Regions from separate parts of the Streptomyces sp. NPDC051172 genome, predicted to be linked through region 3. Evidence: riboswitches for the same ligand, from Rfam matches in the RefSeq annotation. Region 3 holds a riboswitch; each other region holds the start of a gene.

What was found. Region 3 has a riboswitch for cyclic di-AMP ahead of AB0N07_RS14430 (C40 family peptidase). Riboswitches for the same ligand answer to the same signal wherever they lie in the genome.
Positions count from the first base shown of each region.
Region 1: it holds a riboswitch for cyclic di-AMP, as region 3 does, so the genes downstream of both, AB0N07_RS21780 (M23 family metallopeptidase) here and AB0N07_RS14430 (C40 family peptidase) in region 3, are expected to answer to the same signal.
Region 2: it holds a riboswitch for cyclic di-AMP, as region 3 does, so the genes downstream of both, AB0N07_RS26020 (peptidoglycan DD-metalloendopeptidase family protein) here and AB0N07_RS14430 (C40 family peptidase) in region 3, are expected to answer to the same signal.

Region 1 is NZ_JBFBBE010000034.1:57,717-62,256, reverse strand. Features, by position in the region: gene AB0N07_RS21790 (pitrilysin family protein) at 1-760, shown strand, start outside; gene AB0N07_RS21785 (pitrilysin family protein) at 757-2,145, shown strand; cyclic di-AMP (ydaO/yuaA leader) riboswitch at 2,349-2,514, shown strand; gene AB0N07_RS21780 (M23 family metallopeptidase) at 2,527-3,291, shown strand; gene AB0N07_RS21775 (GntR family transcriptional regulator) at 3,479-4,171, shown strand; gene AB0N07_RS21770 (HPr family phosphocarrier protein) at 4,311-4,540, opposite strand, start outside.
Region 2 is NZ_JBFBBE010000046.1:10,015-14,554, forward strand. Features, by position in the region: gene AB0N07_RS26005 (TetR family transcriptional regulator C-terminal domain-containing protein) at 1-582, shown strand, start outside; gene AB0N07_RS26010 (SGNH/GDSL hydrolase family protein) at 694-1,521, opposite strand; partial or broken gene AB0N07_RS26015 (DUF6250 domain-containing protein) at 1,641-2,050, opposite strand; gene AB0N07_RS26020 (peptidoglycan DD-metalloendopeptidase family protein) at 2,117-3,016, opposite strand; cyclic di-AMP (ydaO/yuaA leader) riboswitch at 3,021-3,188, opposite strand; gene AB0N07_RS26025 (alpha-galactosidase) at 3,496-4,540, opposite strand, start outside.
Region 3 is NZ_JBFBBE010000019.1:76,720-81,259, forward strand. Features, by position in the region: gene AB0N07_RS14420 (VOC family protein) at 1-344, opposite strand, end outside; gene AB0N07_RS14425 (DinB family protein) at 487-1,173, shown strand; gene AB0N07_RS14430 (C40 family peptidase) at 1,332-2,687, opposite strand; cyclic di-AMP (ydaO/yuaA leader) riboswitch at 2,744-2,917, opposite strand; gene AB0N07_RS14435 (DUF5997 family protein) at 3,109-3,513, opposite strand; gene AB0N07_RS14440 (LysR family substrate-binding domain-containing protein) at 3,572-4,357, shown strand; gene AB0N07_RS14445 (hypothetical protein) at 4,534-4,540, shown strand, end outside.

The DNA of each region.
Region 1 (4,540 bases), on a different contig from region 3:
GCAGACGCTCGCCTGGATCGAGAAGTACTTCGGGTCCATCGCCTCGCACGACGGGAAGCCGGAGCCCCGCGACGGCTCGCTGCCGGAGATCATCGGTGAGCAGCTGCGCGAGGTCATCGAGGAGGAGGTCCCGGCGCGCGCTCTGATGGCGGCCTACCGGCTGCCGCAGGACGGCACGCGCGAGGCGGACGCCGCCGACCTGGCGCTCACCGTCCTCGGCGGCGGCGAGTCCTCCCGCCTCTACAACCGGCTGGTGCGCCGCGACCGTACGGCCGTCGCGGCCGGATTCGGCCTGCTGCGGCTGGCCGGAGCACCCTCCCTGGGCTGGCTGGACGTGAAGACCTCCGGTGACGTCGAGGTGCCGGTCATCGAGGCCGCCATCGACGAGGAGCTCGCCCGGTTCGCCGCCGATGGCCCCATGGCCGAGGAAATGGAGCGTGCCCAGGCCCAGTTGGAGCGCGAGTGGCTGGACCGGCTCGGCACGGTCGCGGGCCGCGCCGACGAACTGTGCCGGTTCGCCGTCCTGTTCGGCGACCCTCAGCTCGCGCTGACCGCCGTGCAGCGCGTCCTGGAGGTGACGGCCAAGGAGGTCCAGGAGGTCGCCAAGGCCCGCCTGCGCCCCGACAACCGCGCGGTGCTCGTCTACGAGCCGCTCTCGCCCGAGTCCGCGGAGCACGCCCAGGACGAGGACTTCCCCGAAGACCCCGAGTCCGAAGCCACGGTGGAAGCCACCGACCAGAACGAGGAGGCGGCCAAGTGACCGAGCTCGCCACGATGCAGTTCCACCCGCAGCCCCGGGCGGGCGAGGCCAAGCCGTGGGCGTTCCCGTCCCCCGAGCGCGGCGCGCTCGACAACGGCCTGACCGTCCTGCGCTGCCACCGCCCCGGCCAGCAGGTCGTCGCCGTCGAGGTGCTCCTGGACGCACCCCTGGAGGCCGAGCCGGCCGGTTTCGAAGGCGTCGCCACGATCATGGCCCGAGCCTTCTCGGAGGGCACCGACAAGCACTCCGCCGAGGAGTTCGCCGCCGAACTGGAGCGCGCCGGCGCGACCCTGGACGCGCACGCCGACCACCCGGGCGTACGTCTGAGCCTCGAGGTCCCGGCCTCCCGTCTCGCCAAGGCGCTCGGGCTGCTCGCCGACGCCCTCAGGGCGCCCGCGTTCGCAGACAGCGAGGTCGAGCGGCTGGTCCGCAACCGCCTGGACGAGATCCCGCACGAGCTGGCCAACCCCTCGCGCCGTGCCGCCAAGGAGCTCTCCAAGGAGCTGTTCCCGGCGACCTCGCGCATGTCGCGCCCGCGCCAGGGCACCGAGGAGACGGTCGAGAAGATCGACGCGGCGGCCGTACGCGCCTTCTACGACCGCCATGTCCGGCCCGCCACGGCCACCGCCGTCGTCGTCGGCGACCTCACCGGCATCGACCTGGACGCGCTGCTCGGCGACACCCTGGGCGCCTGGACCGGCTCCAGGGCCGAACCCCGCCCCGTGCCGCCGGTGACCGCCGACGACACCGGGCGCGTGATCATCGTCGACCGTCCGGGCGCCGTCCAGACGCAGCTGCTCATCGGCCGCGTCGGCGCCGACCGGCACGACCGCGTGTGGCCCGCCCAGGTGCTCGGCACGTACTGCCTCGGCGGCACCCTCACCTCGCGCCTGGACCGCGTCCTGCGCGAGGAGAAGGGCTACACCTACGGTGTGCGCGCGTTCGGCCAGGTCCTCAGGTCCGCCCCGGACGGCTCCGGTGCCGCGATGCTCGCCATCAGCGGCTCCGTCGACACCCCGAACACCGGCCCGGCGCTGCAGGATCTGTGGACGGTGCTGCGCACGCTCGCCGAGGGCGGCCTCACCGACGCCGAGCGCGATGTCGCCGTCCAGAACCTCGTCGGTGTGGCGCCGCTGAAGTACGAGACCGCGGCGGCCGTCGCGAGCACGCTGGCCGACCAGGTCGAGCAGCACCTGCCCGACGACTACCAGGCGACGCTGTACCAGCAGCTCGCCGCGACCGGCACCGTGGAGGCCACCGCGGCGGCCGTGAGCGCCTTCCCGGTGGACCGTCTGGTGACGGTTCTCGTCGGTGACGCGGCCCAGATCAAGGAGCCCGTCGAGGCGCTCGGTATCGGTGAAGTCACGGTGGTGTCGGCCGAGTAGCGGCACGCGCGCGTGGGGTGGCCCTGGTGACGGATGCGTTACCAGGGCCCTCTTATGTCCGAATTGGCGGAGAATCGAAGGAGAGTTGCCTGTCTGCCCTGTGTGATGCGCTACAAACAGCGTGATCCGTTTGGGGATTGAAAGCGGCCCCGCTTAGCGTCTTCCGGGCTGTCCGTCAGGCACCGCGCCGCATCCGCGGCACCGGACAGCCATCGCCGAGTCCCCGTACGGCGCGAGCCAGGGGAGCCGGGGACCCATCGCAGTCCCCTGGGGTGAATCGGACGCCCGCGCGTGCAGCGAGGGGGTCCGTAGGAGACCTTCCTGCTCCGAACCCGTCAGCTAACCCGGTAGGCGAGAGGGAAGGAAAGGACCAGCCACCACATGGCGTTCACGCGCGCCACCGGGAAGCGTCGTCGCCCCGCACGGACGCACCGCACCACCACCCGCGCCGCCGGGGTCGCGGCCCTCGCCGCCACCGGCGTCATCGGTACCCTCGCGGCCCCCGCGCTCGCCGCCGACACCTCCGTCGAGCAGACCGGCCTCACCCCCGTCATCACCATCGGCGACACGATCGCCAACAGGATCGAGGCCCAGGCCGACGCCCAGAAGCAGGCCGCCGAGGAGGCCGCGCTCAAGAAGGCGGCCCAGGAGGCGGCACGCGAGAAGGCCGCTGCCCAGGCCAAGCAGGAGCGCGAGGCCAAGGAGCGCGCCGCCCGCGAGGCCGAGCGCAAGCGCCTCAACACGTTCGTGGCGCCGATCTCGAACTCGTACGTCTCCACCGGCTACCGGGCCAGCAGCTCGCTGTGGTCCTCCGGCAGCCACACCGGCATCGACTTCCACGCCGCGAGCGGCACGCCCGTGCACGCGGTCGGCGCCGGCACCGTCGTCCAGACCGGCTGGGGCGGCGCCTACGGCAACCAGATCGTGATCAAGATGAACGACGGCACGTACACCCAGTACGGCCATCTGTCGTCCATCGGCATCTCCGTGGGCCAGACGGTCACCCCGGGCCAGCAGATAGGCCTCTCCGGCGCGACCGGCAACACCACCGGACCGCACCTGCACTTCGAGGCCCGTACGACCCCCGAGTACGGCTCGGACATCGACCCCGTCGCCTACCTGCGCTCGCACGGCGTGAACGTCTGACGGCGCATCGCAAGATCTCCTTCCGGCCCCGGCTCCCGAGCCGGGGCTTTCGGTGTTTCTGCCGCCCCGCTGTCCAAAAAATATCCATGGATTCCGGCCCGCCGTCGGAAATTCCGGCTCCGTGCAATAGAGTCACCGATACACGTCAATCATCGACGTTTCACGGGGATTAAGTCGGAGGTCGGTCATGCGTATTCCGGCGCACTCGGTGTGCACGGCGATCCGGGACGACATCGTCGCCGGTGTCTACGAGCGTGGCAGCCGGCTCACCGAGGAACTCCTCGCGCGCCGCTACGGCGTCTCGCGCGTCCCCGTGCGCGAGGCGCTGCGCACGCTGGAGGCCGAGGGCTTCGTGGTGACCCGGCGGCACGCGGGCGCGTGCGTCGCGGAACCGACCGAGCAGGAGGCCGCCGACCTGCTGGAGATGCGCATGCTCCTGGAACCGCTCGGCGCCTCCCGGGCCGCCCAGCGGCGCACCGACGCCCATCTCAAGGTACTGCGCGGCCTGGTCAGGCTGGGTCAGGAGCGGGCCAGGAGGGGCAACAGCGAGGATCTGCGCTCCCTGGGAGGCTGGTTCCACGAGACGCTGGCCCAGGCCTCCGGCAGCCCCGCGCTGACCTCGATGCTGACCCAGCTGCGCCACAAGATCGCCTGGATGTACGCCGTGGAGGCACCGGTCGACCCCGGGCAGTCCTGGGCGGAGCACGGGGCGATCGTCGACGCCGTGGCCCGCGGCGACAGCGAGCGCGCGCGGGCGGTCACGACGCTGCACACCGAGCGCTCGACCGCGGCGCACCGGCTGCGCTTCGGCGGAGAGGGCCGCGCGAACGGTGTGAGGAACTCGCAACATGCCGTAAACATGTCGGGCCTGCGGCATTAACACGGGCGCCGTATACAAAGAAGCAACAATTCGCGGGGCATTATTTCTGCTGCCCGCGACCGGTAATTCCGCCGCCCCTGTGCGGGAAAAGCAAAGGGCCCGCCCGGCAATTCGGACGAGCCCTTCTGTGGTGCCGTGATCAGACGGTCTCGGGAAGCTCCTCGAGTCCCTCGGACACCAGCTTCGCCAGTCGGTCGAGGGCGACGTCCGCACCCTCGGCCTCGGAGGCGAGGACGATCTCCTCGCCGCCCTGGGCGCCCAGGCCGAGAACGGCCAGCATGGAGGCCGCGTTGACGGGGTTGCCGTCGGCCTTGGCGATCGTCACCGGGATACCTGCGGCCGTGGTGGCCCGGACGAAGATGGAAGCGG
Region 2 (4,540 bases), on a different contig from region 3:
GAGTTGCTGCGGGCCGCCATCGGGCAGATCGAGGCGCGGGGTGTGGCGGCGGTCCGGATCGCCGACGTCGCCTCAGCGCTCGGCGTGAGCAACGCGCTGGTGCTGTACCACTTCTCCACCAAGGAGAAGCTGGTCGCCGCCGCGTTCACCTTCGCGGCCGAGGACGACCTCGCGCATCTGCGCAAGCTTCTCGGCCGCCGTACGACGGCGCTGCGGCGACTGCGGTCGGCGGTGCGCTGGTACGCACCCACGGGCCAGGCCAAGGGCTGGCGGCTGTGGATCGAGGGCTGGGCGGCGGCGCTGCGCGAGCCCGCGCTGCAGGAGGTCACGCGCGACCTCGACAAGCAGTGGAAGGCGGCGATCGCCGAGGTCGTCACGGAGGGCGTGGCCGCGGGCGAGTTCGACTGCCCGGACCCGCATGGCGCGGCCCTGCGGCTGACCGCCCTGCTCGACGGGCTCGCCGTGCAGCTGACTTCGTACGCGGGTGCCGTGCCGCGGGCGCGGGCGCAGGAGTGGGTGGACGACGCGCTGGCCCGTGAACTGGGGCTGGAGCGGGCGGCGTTGACGGCTTCGGAGCACTGAGCCCCCGCACTCGGCGGGGCTCGTGCCACCGGACCGCTTCACCGCCCGCCGCAGCGAGGGCCGCTGTCAAGCCATCACGAGCGCCCCGCCCAGCACGGTTTCAGGCGCCCGTCAGGCCACCGAGGCGATCCGCATCTTGATGTCGTCCGGCGACAGTGCGCCCTTCGCCGTGACGTGGTCCCCGGACGACTCGCCGCGCAACCGGCGGCCGATCCACGGCACCAGGTACTCGCGCGCCCATTGCACGTCGTCCCGTCGTACCTCGAGGGTGCCGCGCGGCGGGAGCGGCGGCCAGGGCTGGTCGGGGTCGGCCGGCACCTCGAGGCCGAGGACCTGTCCGGCGCGCAGCGCCACGCGCGTGTGCCCCTCGGGTGAGAGATGGAGGCGGTCGCCGTCCCACGCCCTGCGGTCCTGAACGGTCTTCAGGGACCACAGGTCGAGCACGGGACAGCCGTACCGGTCGGCGATGGCCCGGACATGACCGTTGTAGGTGGCGATCTTGCCGCGCAGGTGCTTGAGCACGGGGACGCCACGGGTGTCGAAGCCGGTGGTCACCATGACCGTGCCGGCGATTTCGGTGAGCCGGGCCACCGCCCGCTCGAAGCGCTCGGCGACCTCGTCGGGGTCGGTGCCGGGACGGATGATGTCGTTGCCGCCCGCACAGAAGGAGACCAGGTCCGGCGTCAGTTCGACGGCCTGCGGAACCTGGTCCTCCACTATCTGGTCGAGCAGTTTGCCGCGCACGGCGAGGTTCGTGTATCTGAAGTCGCCCTCGGGTCGCCGGTCGGCGAGAAGCACCGCGAACCGGTCGGCCCAACCGACGAACGCCCCGTCGGGGCCGGGGTCGCCGACGCCCTCGGTGAAGCTGTCCCCCACCGCAACGTACGACCCGATCTCTGATCTGCTGTCACTCTTCGAATCGTCTGCCACATCGACCATGATTCACCTTTGAATGTGACCTACGCGACCGTAGGAAAGGGTTGACGCGCGGTGAGATAGGCCACTTCTAAAGTGTTCACCAAGCTCGGAATAACCCTCCGACCAGAGATGTTGACGCGTCAGCGATGTTGTGGGGCGGGCCGCCAGACCCTGAAGTCGGCGATGCGGAAATGGCTCCATGTGGTCCGGAAGGCGAAGTGGCCCCTTGTGTACGGCTCGCGACCAGGAGCGGCTCCGTGTAGTCGTGGATCAGCGGGCGGACCCCGGGCTCCCCGACGTGACGGCGCAGCCGGGTCGTGGTGTTCGTGTTGGCGCCGTAGCACACGTAGTACGTCCTGAGGCAGTCGTACTCGGCCGGCGCCCCGCCGCGGTGGGTGGCGAAGAGGTCGTCCGGGGAGCGGACGTCGGTGGCGTTCCAGATGTTGTCGAGGTCGGACACGCGGTCGTTCGCGCCGCCTTCCGAGACGGGCGTCGCCGTGTACTGGATGACGTACGGCCCTTCGAGCCTCTGTCCGAACCAGACCGTCGAAGGCCGGACCCGGGGATCGAGGTCCGGCCTTCGGCGGCGTGTCAGGCAGGTGGTTCCGAGGGGAGGTCAGCCGACGCCGACGCCCTTCGAGCGGAGGTAGGCGACCGGGTCCACGTCGGAGCCGTAGTCGGGCGTGGTACGGATCTCGAAGTGCAGGTGCGGGCCGGTCACATTGCCGGTCGCGCCGGAGAGGCCGAGCTGCTGGCCCTCCGCCACGGTCTGGCCGGCCGAGACGGAGATCTGGGACATGTGGCCGTACTGGGCGTAGTAGCCGTCGGCGAGCCTGACGACGACCTGGTTGCCGTAGGCGCCGCCCCAGCCCGCGGAGACGACGGTGCCCGCGCCCACGGACTTGATGGAGGTGCCGGTCGGGACGACGAAGTCGACGCCCGTGTGGTACCCGCTGGACCACATGCTGCCGGCCACGTGGTAGCCGGTGCCGATGGTGCCGCCGATCACCGGGAGGGTGAAGCCGGTGGGGGCGGACTCGGAGGCCTTGGTGGCAGTCGCCTCGGCCGCTGACGAGGACGTCTTGGAGGCGGACGAGGGCGACGACTCGGTGGTGTCCGTCGCGGCCTTCCTGCCGATCGTCAGTTTCAGGCCCGGGTGGATCAGCGACGGGTTGTCGCCGACGGCCCGTCGGTTGTCCGAGTAGAGCCTGTGCCAGCCGCCGGCGACATGCTGCTCGTCGGCGATCTTCGAGAGGTAGTCGCCGGTCCGCACCGAATAGGTCCGCACGCCCGCATTTTCGGCGGCGCTCTTCTGGGCCGTCTTCTTCTCGGCGACCGGAAGGGACTGGACGGCCTTTTTCGAAACCGTCTGGGGAGCGGACTGCGTGGTGACGGCATGGGCGCCGGTGGCCCCCATGAGCGGGAGAGCGAGTGCGGCGCCACCGGTTCCGGCGACGGCGATGGAGCGGGTGAAGCGCTGGGGCTTCGGACGGCGGTGCTTACCCTTCGCGGGCATGACGAATTCCTCTCCGGCGCCTGCGAGGTGAGCTGTCGGGTTCGGGCTGGAGATGCCCGGCCACGCATACGACGCGGCTTTACCCCTAGCCGTTCCGGAGACCGGAACAGGCGGTTGTACCTGTGGGTCCCCCGCTCCTGCCGTTCACGGGTGAGTTCTGCGGGCACCGGGCGGCGGCAGGATTGGGCGTCCGTCCGGATTGGTGGCGAACGTAAGCGACCAGGACGCAAAGGAACAAGTGCTGGTTCCCCGAGAATGCGTTTCTATTGATCCCGTGAGAGAAAACCCGGTGACCCTGCGTGAATTCCCGGATGATCATCTCCGTCAAACGCCCTTGTAAAGCACCTGAATTACGTGGACATGACGCGCCACGCACCGTCACGGATATGACGCTCCTCACGTACCCCTGCTCCAGGATCCCCTATTCGGGAGCGAGTTGGAATGAAGGGGCCGAAGGAGCGCCAATCCGGACAGAAGGCTCAGATGCGCCGCAGACGGAAAACTGCCGCGTCGAGGTCACCGCGCAATCCGGTGCGCAGTCCGTGATGCAGCAATACGGCACCGCTGTGGATTTCGCCTGTTTCGGGGCATTCATACGAGGCTGTCGGGTCGAGACCCCGCAGTCGCAGCGCCGGCACGGGCTCGCCGTGGCTCTGCGCCTGGAGCCAGGCGAGGACGACCGCCTCGTCCCCGCGCACGTACTGCACCGCGCTCAGCCCGCCCCGCGGCGGCCGGAGCCGGTAGAGGTCGCCGTGCTGCACCAGCGGCCGGATCTCCTTGTAGAGCGCCACCCATTCGCCGGCCTCGGCGAGCTCCTCCTCGGTCCACCGGGTGAGGTCGCCGCCGACCCCGAGCACACCGGCCATGGAGCTCACGAACCGGAAGCGCAGCGAGCTGATCCGGCCGTTGAGCTGGGTGTTCGGGCTGTCGGTGACCCAGGCGGCCATGACCCGCGCGGGGTGGATCTGGCTGAAGCCGTGCTGGATGGCGAGCCGGTCGAGCGGGTCGGTGTTGTCGGAGGTCCACACCTGGTCCGTACGGCTGATGATCCCGAGGTCGATGCGGCCGCCGCCGCCCGAGCAGGACTCGAAGGCGACATTCGGGTGGGCCGCCCGCAGCCGGTCCAACAGGGCGTACAGGGCACGGACATGATCGACCCACAGGCGCTGCGGGTAGGGCTCGCCGGGCCAGCCCGCGTCGGTGAAGCAGCGGTTGAAGTCCCACTTCACATAGTCGATCGGGGCGCTGGAGAGGAGCGCGTCGAGCTGCTCCCAGAGGTATTCCTGGACGTCTTCCCTGGCCAGGTTCAGTACGAGCTGGTTGCGGAATTCCGTCCGCTTCCGTCCCGGTTGGAACTGCACCCAGTCGGGGTGGGCGCGGTAGAGCTCGCTGTCCGGGTTGACCATCTCGGGCTCGACCCAGATGCCGAACTGCATCCCGAGGGCGTGCACATAGTCCGCGAGGGGCTTGAGGCCGTTCGGGAAGCGGTCCCGGTTGACCGTCCAGTCGCCGAGTCCCGCGCGG
Region 3 (4,540 bases):
TCCTCGGCCGTGTACTGGCGTTCCCCGTACTCGAAGTCGGTGGGTTCCATGACGATGCGTGCGCCGTGTGCCCGGGCCTGTTCGCAGTGGGCGCGGGCGTCTTCGACGCGGACCGTGACCGAGTGAGTGACCTCGCCGGGGCGCGGGGGACGGCGGTCCTTGCGGGTGTCCCCGACGATCACGGCACCGTCGCCGAACCCGAGCTGCGCGCGGTGGTCCTCGCCGATCCGTACCCGTTCCACGAACCCGAAGGCCGCACCGAGCCAGGCGACCGCCGCGCGTACATCGGGGTAGATCAGGACGGGGATGACGGTCGAGGAGGGGATGGAGCGGTTCGGCTTCATGGCCGACTCCCTGTCATCGGGAACCTGTTGCCGGAATACCCGGCCTCGGAAAAGGAGAGGCGGGGTGTGCGCCGGTTGTGCCAGGCTAGCCGGTCGGTTCATGCCTGCGCCGTGCGCCCACGAGTCCGCCATGGGAGTGTCGGTGACCGTGTCTCGTCTGGCTCCGTTGCTGGAGCAGTTCGACTTCGCCTGTGGGCGTCTGGCCGCCCGGCTGACCGGGCCGGTGATGGACAGCGGCGACGGTTCGGACACCGAGGTCGGGCCCATGACCGACGAGGAGTACCTCTGGGAGCCGGTGGCGGACTGCTGGTCGGTGCGGCGAAGGGCGGACGGGCCCGGACCGCGCGCCACCCTGCTGGCCGGTGCCGCGGACGGAGACTGGGGACGTGACGCGGCGTCCTACCCGCATCCGTGGCCACCGCCCTTCACCACCATCGCGTGGCGGCTGAGCCACCTCAGCGAGATGCTGACCCTCCGCGCCGATCACACGGCAGGCACCCACCGCCTCACCCGGGACGACTACCTCGTCAGCGGGGACGTGGCAGCGGCCGTCGCCGCCTTCGACGCCGGAGTCACGGCCTGGCGGGAGGCGCTGCTGAACAGCGGCGACGCGGCACTCGACAAGGTCGGCCACTGTACGTATCCGCACGGCAGCGACGCGGAAGAGCCCTTCGTCGACATCGTGTGGTGGGTCAACCAGGAAGTCCTGCACCACGGGGCCGAGATCGCCCTGCTGCGCGACCTGTACCGCGCGCCGGCCCTGACCGCGCCGCCACGGGTCACGGCGTGGGAATCAGCCCCACCTGCTGGGCCCGCAGGACCGTGCTGATGCGGTCACGGGTACCGGCGCTCCCGGAACCGGAGCCACAGGCGGCCGTTGCGAATGCGGTCATGCGTCACAGGATGTTGTGGAGTGCCTGTGGCTGAAAAGGAGGAGGTCACCGACTTCCGTCGGCGGCCTCCTCCTGGTTCAGTGAGCCGTTGGTGTCACATGGGGCGTACTGCGATACGGACCGCGGCTTCGCCTGCGTAGTGGACCGAGTCCTCGCGGATGACCGCGCCCGGACCCGGTGCGTGAATCATCAGGCCGTTGCCGGTGTAGATGCCGACGTGGCTGAAGTTGTCGTTGAAGAAGATCAGGTCTCCGGGGCGGCTCTCGGCCAGGGGAATCACGGTGCCGGCGCCCGCCTGCTCGTACGGGGTCCGTGGCAGGGTGACCCCCGCGGCCCGCCAGGCGGCCTGGGTGAGCCCGGCGTTGTCGTACGACTCCGGCCCGACCGCACCCCACAGACACGGCCTGCCGATCTGTGCACGGGCGAAGTCGATCGCCCTGTCGGCCTTGGTGGCGGTGGGCGTAACGGTTGCGGGCACACCCGTGTCGAGGACGGACGGCTGCATGGTCCAACCCCCGGCCTGAGGTATGCCGGTGTCGAGCACGGACGGCTGGGTGCGCCATTCCTCCACGGCGGGTACGCCCGTGTCCAGCACGGAAGGCTGCATGCGCCACTGCTCGACCGCGGGTACGCCGGTGTCGAGGACGGACGGCTGCATCAGCTGTGCCCCGGCCGGGGGCAGGCCAGTGTCGAGGACCGTCGGCTCCTGCAGCCGCCACGCTTCCTCGGCCGCCGGGCGGGTCTGTTGCGCCTGGTCCTGCCGGGGGAGCTGGGCCGGCACGGCCCCGACAGCCGGGCGCGGTGCGGATGTCTGCCGGGCGGTGTACCGGTACAGCAGCTCGCTGGCCGCCGCGATCTTGCGCTGATTCTGCTCCTTGGACCTGCGCAGGGAGGTCTGCCTGGACTCGGGGGCCGCAGCGGGCAGCGCGGAGGCGGCCTCCTGTCGGGGCAGCGGGATGGCGGGGAGCGCAGCCGTGGGGCCGGCGGTCAGCTCGGCCACCGTACGGCGGGACTCCGCGGAGGTCAGCTCGGCCACGGGCCGGGCGGTCGCCTCCAGCTCAAGGGCGGTGCTGCGGCTGTCCGCCGGGCGCGCGGTCCGGGGCTCGGCCCGGCGGTCCGGCATACGGTCGGCCGGCAGCAGCGCAGGCACCGTCGGACCCAGCGAGGCGCGGGCTCCGTCGAACCACCGCCGGGACACCGAGTCGAGTGCCGGATCCGAGCGGCCGCGCTCGCGGGGCGGGGCGGCGGGCGGCCGCGCTCCCAGCAGCTGGGCCCGGGTGAAGTTGTAGTTGCCGGTGTCGGACTCGGCCTGGTCGTAGAGGCTGCTCACCCGCTGCCGGACGGCCTCGCGGCTGGGCCCCTCGTCGCCCGTCGTCGGTGCGGCGTCGGCGGTCTGCGAGAACAGGGCCACCGAGGTGAGGGCGGCGGTCGCGAGAGCGGAATTGCGCATGCCGGGAAGGCCCGAGCCTGCGGTGCGCGATGGTCGATCCGGCGCCATGGGAGCCGTACTCCTTCCGTACTCCGCCTACCGAGTTAGCTGTCGGGTTCGGGCGGTCGGTTCCGGAAGGCATGCCCTACGGCCCCTGCCTGGCGGGCAGTTGGGCCGATTCACCCCGTCGTTCGGTTGGGTCCCCGGTTCCGGCTGCCACAGGGGCGTACCGGATTCGGCGGAGGCCGCGCGTCCCGGCGGGGTTCGCCGGAGGAACTCGTGCGGCCTGACGACACGCTAGCCAACTTGTGCGGCTCGTGTGAAGGTTGAAGGCCGGAATGTCCGATACGCTTCTGTGACCTTCGTCGTGACGTGCCGTCAGATCCGTGCGTTGTGCACACAGTGGATCCGGACGGCAACCGTCCGTTGCGAACGGGCCGCGTCAGGCCCGCGGGCCCTCGCTGCGAGCCTCACGCTCGGCGTCGCGCTTCTTGATGCGCGCCGCCTCCTTGCGGACCTCCGCCTGGGTGGCGCGCTCCTTCTGCAGCCACTCGGGCTGTTCCTGCTTCAGGGCCTCGATCTGCTCGGTGGTGAGCGCCTCGGTGATCCCGCCCCGGGCGAGACCCGCGATGGAGACGCCCAGCTTCGCCGCGACCACCGGACGGGGGTGCGGACCGTTTGCCCGCAGCTCGCGCAGCCACTCGGGCGGCTCGGCCTGGAGCTGGTCGAGCTCGGCTCGTGAGACGACGCCCTCCCGGAACTCGGCGGGGGTGGCCTCGAGGTACACACCCAGCTTCTTCGCCGCGGTCGCGGGCTTCATCGTCTGGGTGCTCTGGTGCGACTTCATGCCGTCCAGGGTATCGAGCATGTGCGAGTCCTCCGACCACGGCCGGTAGCCTGGCCTGGTGACAGGCTCGGAAGAACCCCAGGCGTTCCGGCTTGCGTACGTCCCGGGAGTGACGCCCGCCAAGTGGGTGCGGATCTGGAACGAGCGCCTGCCCGACATCCCGCTGAACCTCCTCGCCGTACCGGCCGCCGAGGCATCCGACGTGCTGCGCGCGGGCGGGGCCGACGCGGGACTCGTACGGCTGCCGGTCGACCGTACGTTCTTCAGCGCGATCCCGCTCTACACCGAGACGACGGTCGTCGTCGTCCCCAAGGACCATGTGATCACGGCGGCGGACGAGGTGACCGTCGAGGACCTCGCGGACGAGGTGCTCTTCCACCCCCTCGACGACGTCTTCGACTGGGACCGGCCGCCGGGCGAGCCCGCCTTCGAGCGCCCCGCCACCACCGAGGACGCCGTGGAACTCGTCGCGGCGGGCGTCGGCCTCCTGGTCGTCCCCCAGTCGCTGGCCCGTCTGTACCACCGCAAGGACCTCACGTACCGGCCGCTGGTGGACGGCCCCGCGTCGAGCATCGCCCTGGCGTGGCCCGAGGAGGCGACCACGGACCTGGTCGAGGACTTCATCGGAATCGTCCGCGGTCGCACGGCCAACAGCTCCCGCGGCCGCAAGGCGGCGACACCGGAAACGAAGGGCAAGGCGGGCGACACGACCGGCGCCCGGCGCAAGCCCGCGGCGGCAAAGGTGACCGGAAAAACGGCTGGGAAGTCGGCGGGGAGCAACCCGAGGGCCGGATCCGACGTCTCCAAGGGCGCCAAGCGAAGGAAGCCCCGCCGCCGGGCATAGCCTCCCTCGGGGCGGCCTCGCCCCGTTCCGACCATCCGGTGGGGCGATGGACGGGAGGCGGGGGAGTTTTGCTGCGCAAGGGGGTGCGGTGCGCGGGCGGTGCCGCGGATCGGCTGCGTGCCCACGGACTGTGGGGTGATCCGGCCGACCGTGAGTACCGGCGGCCGCGCGGCGCGCTGTGGC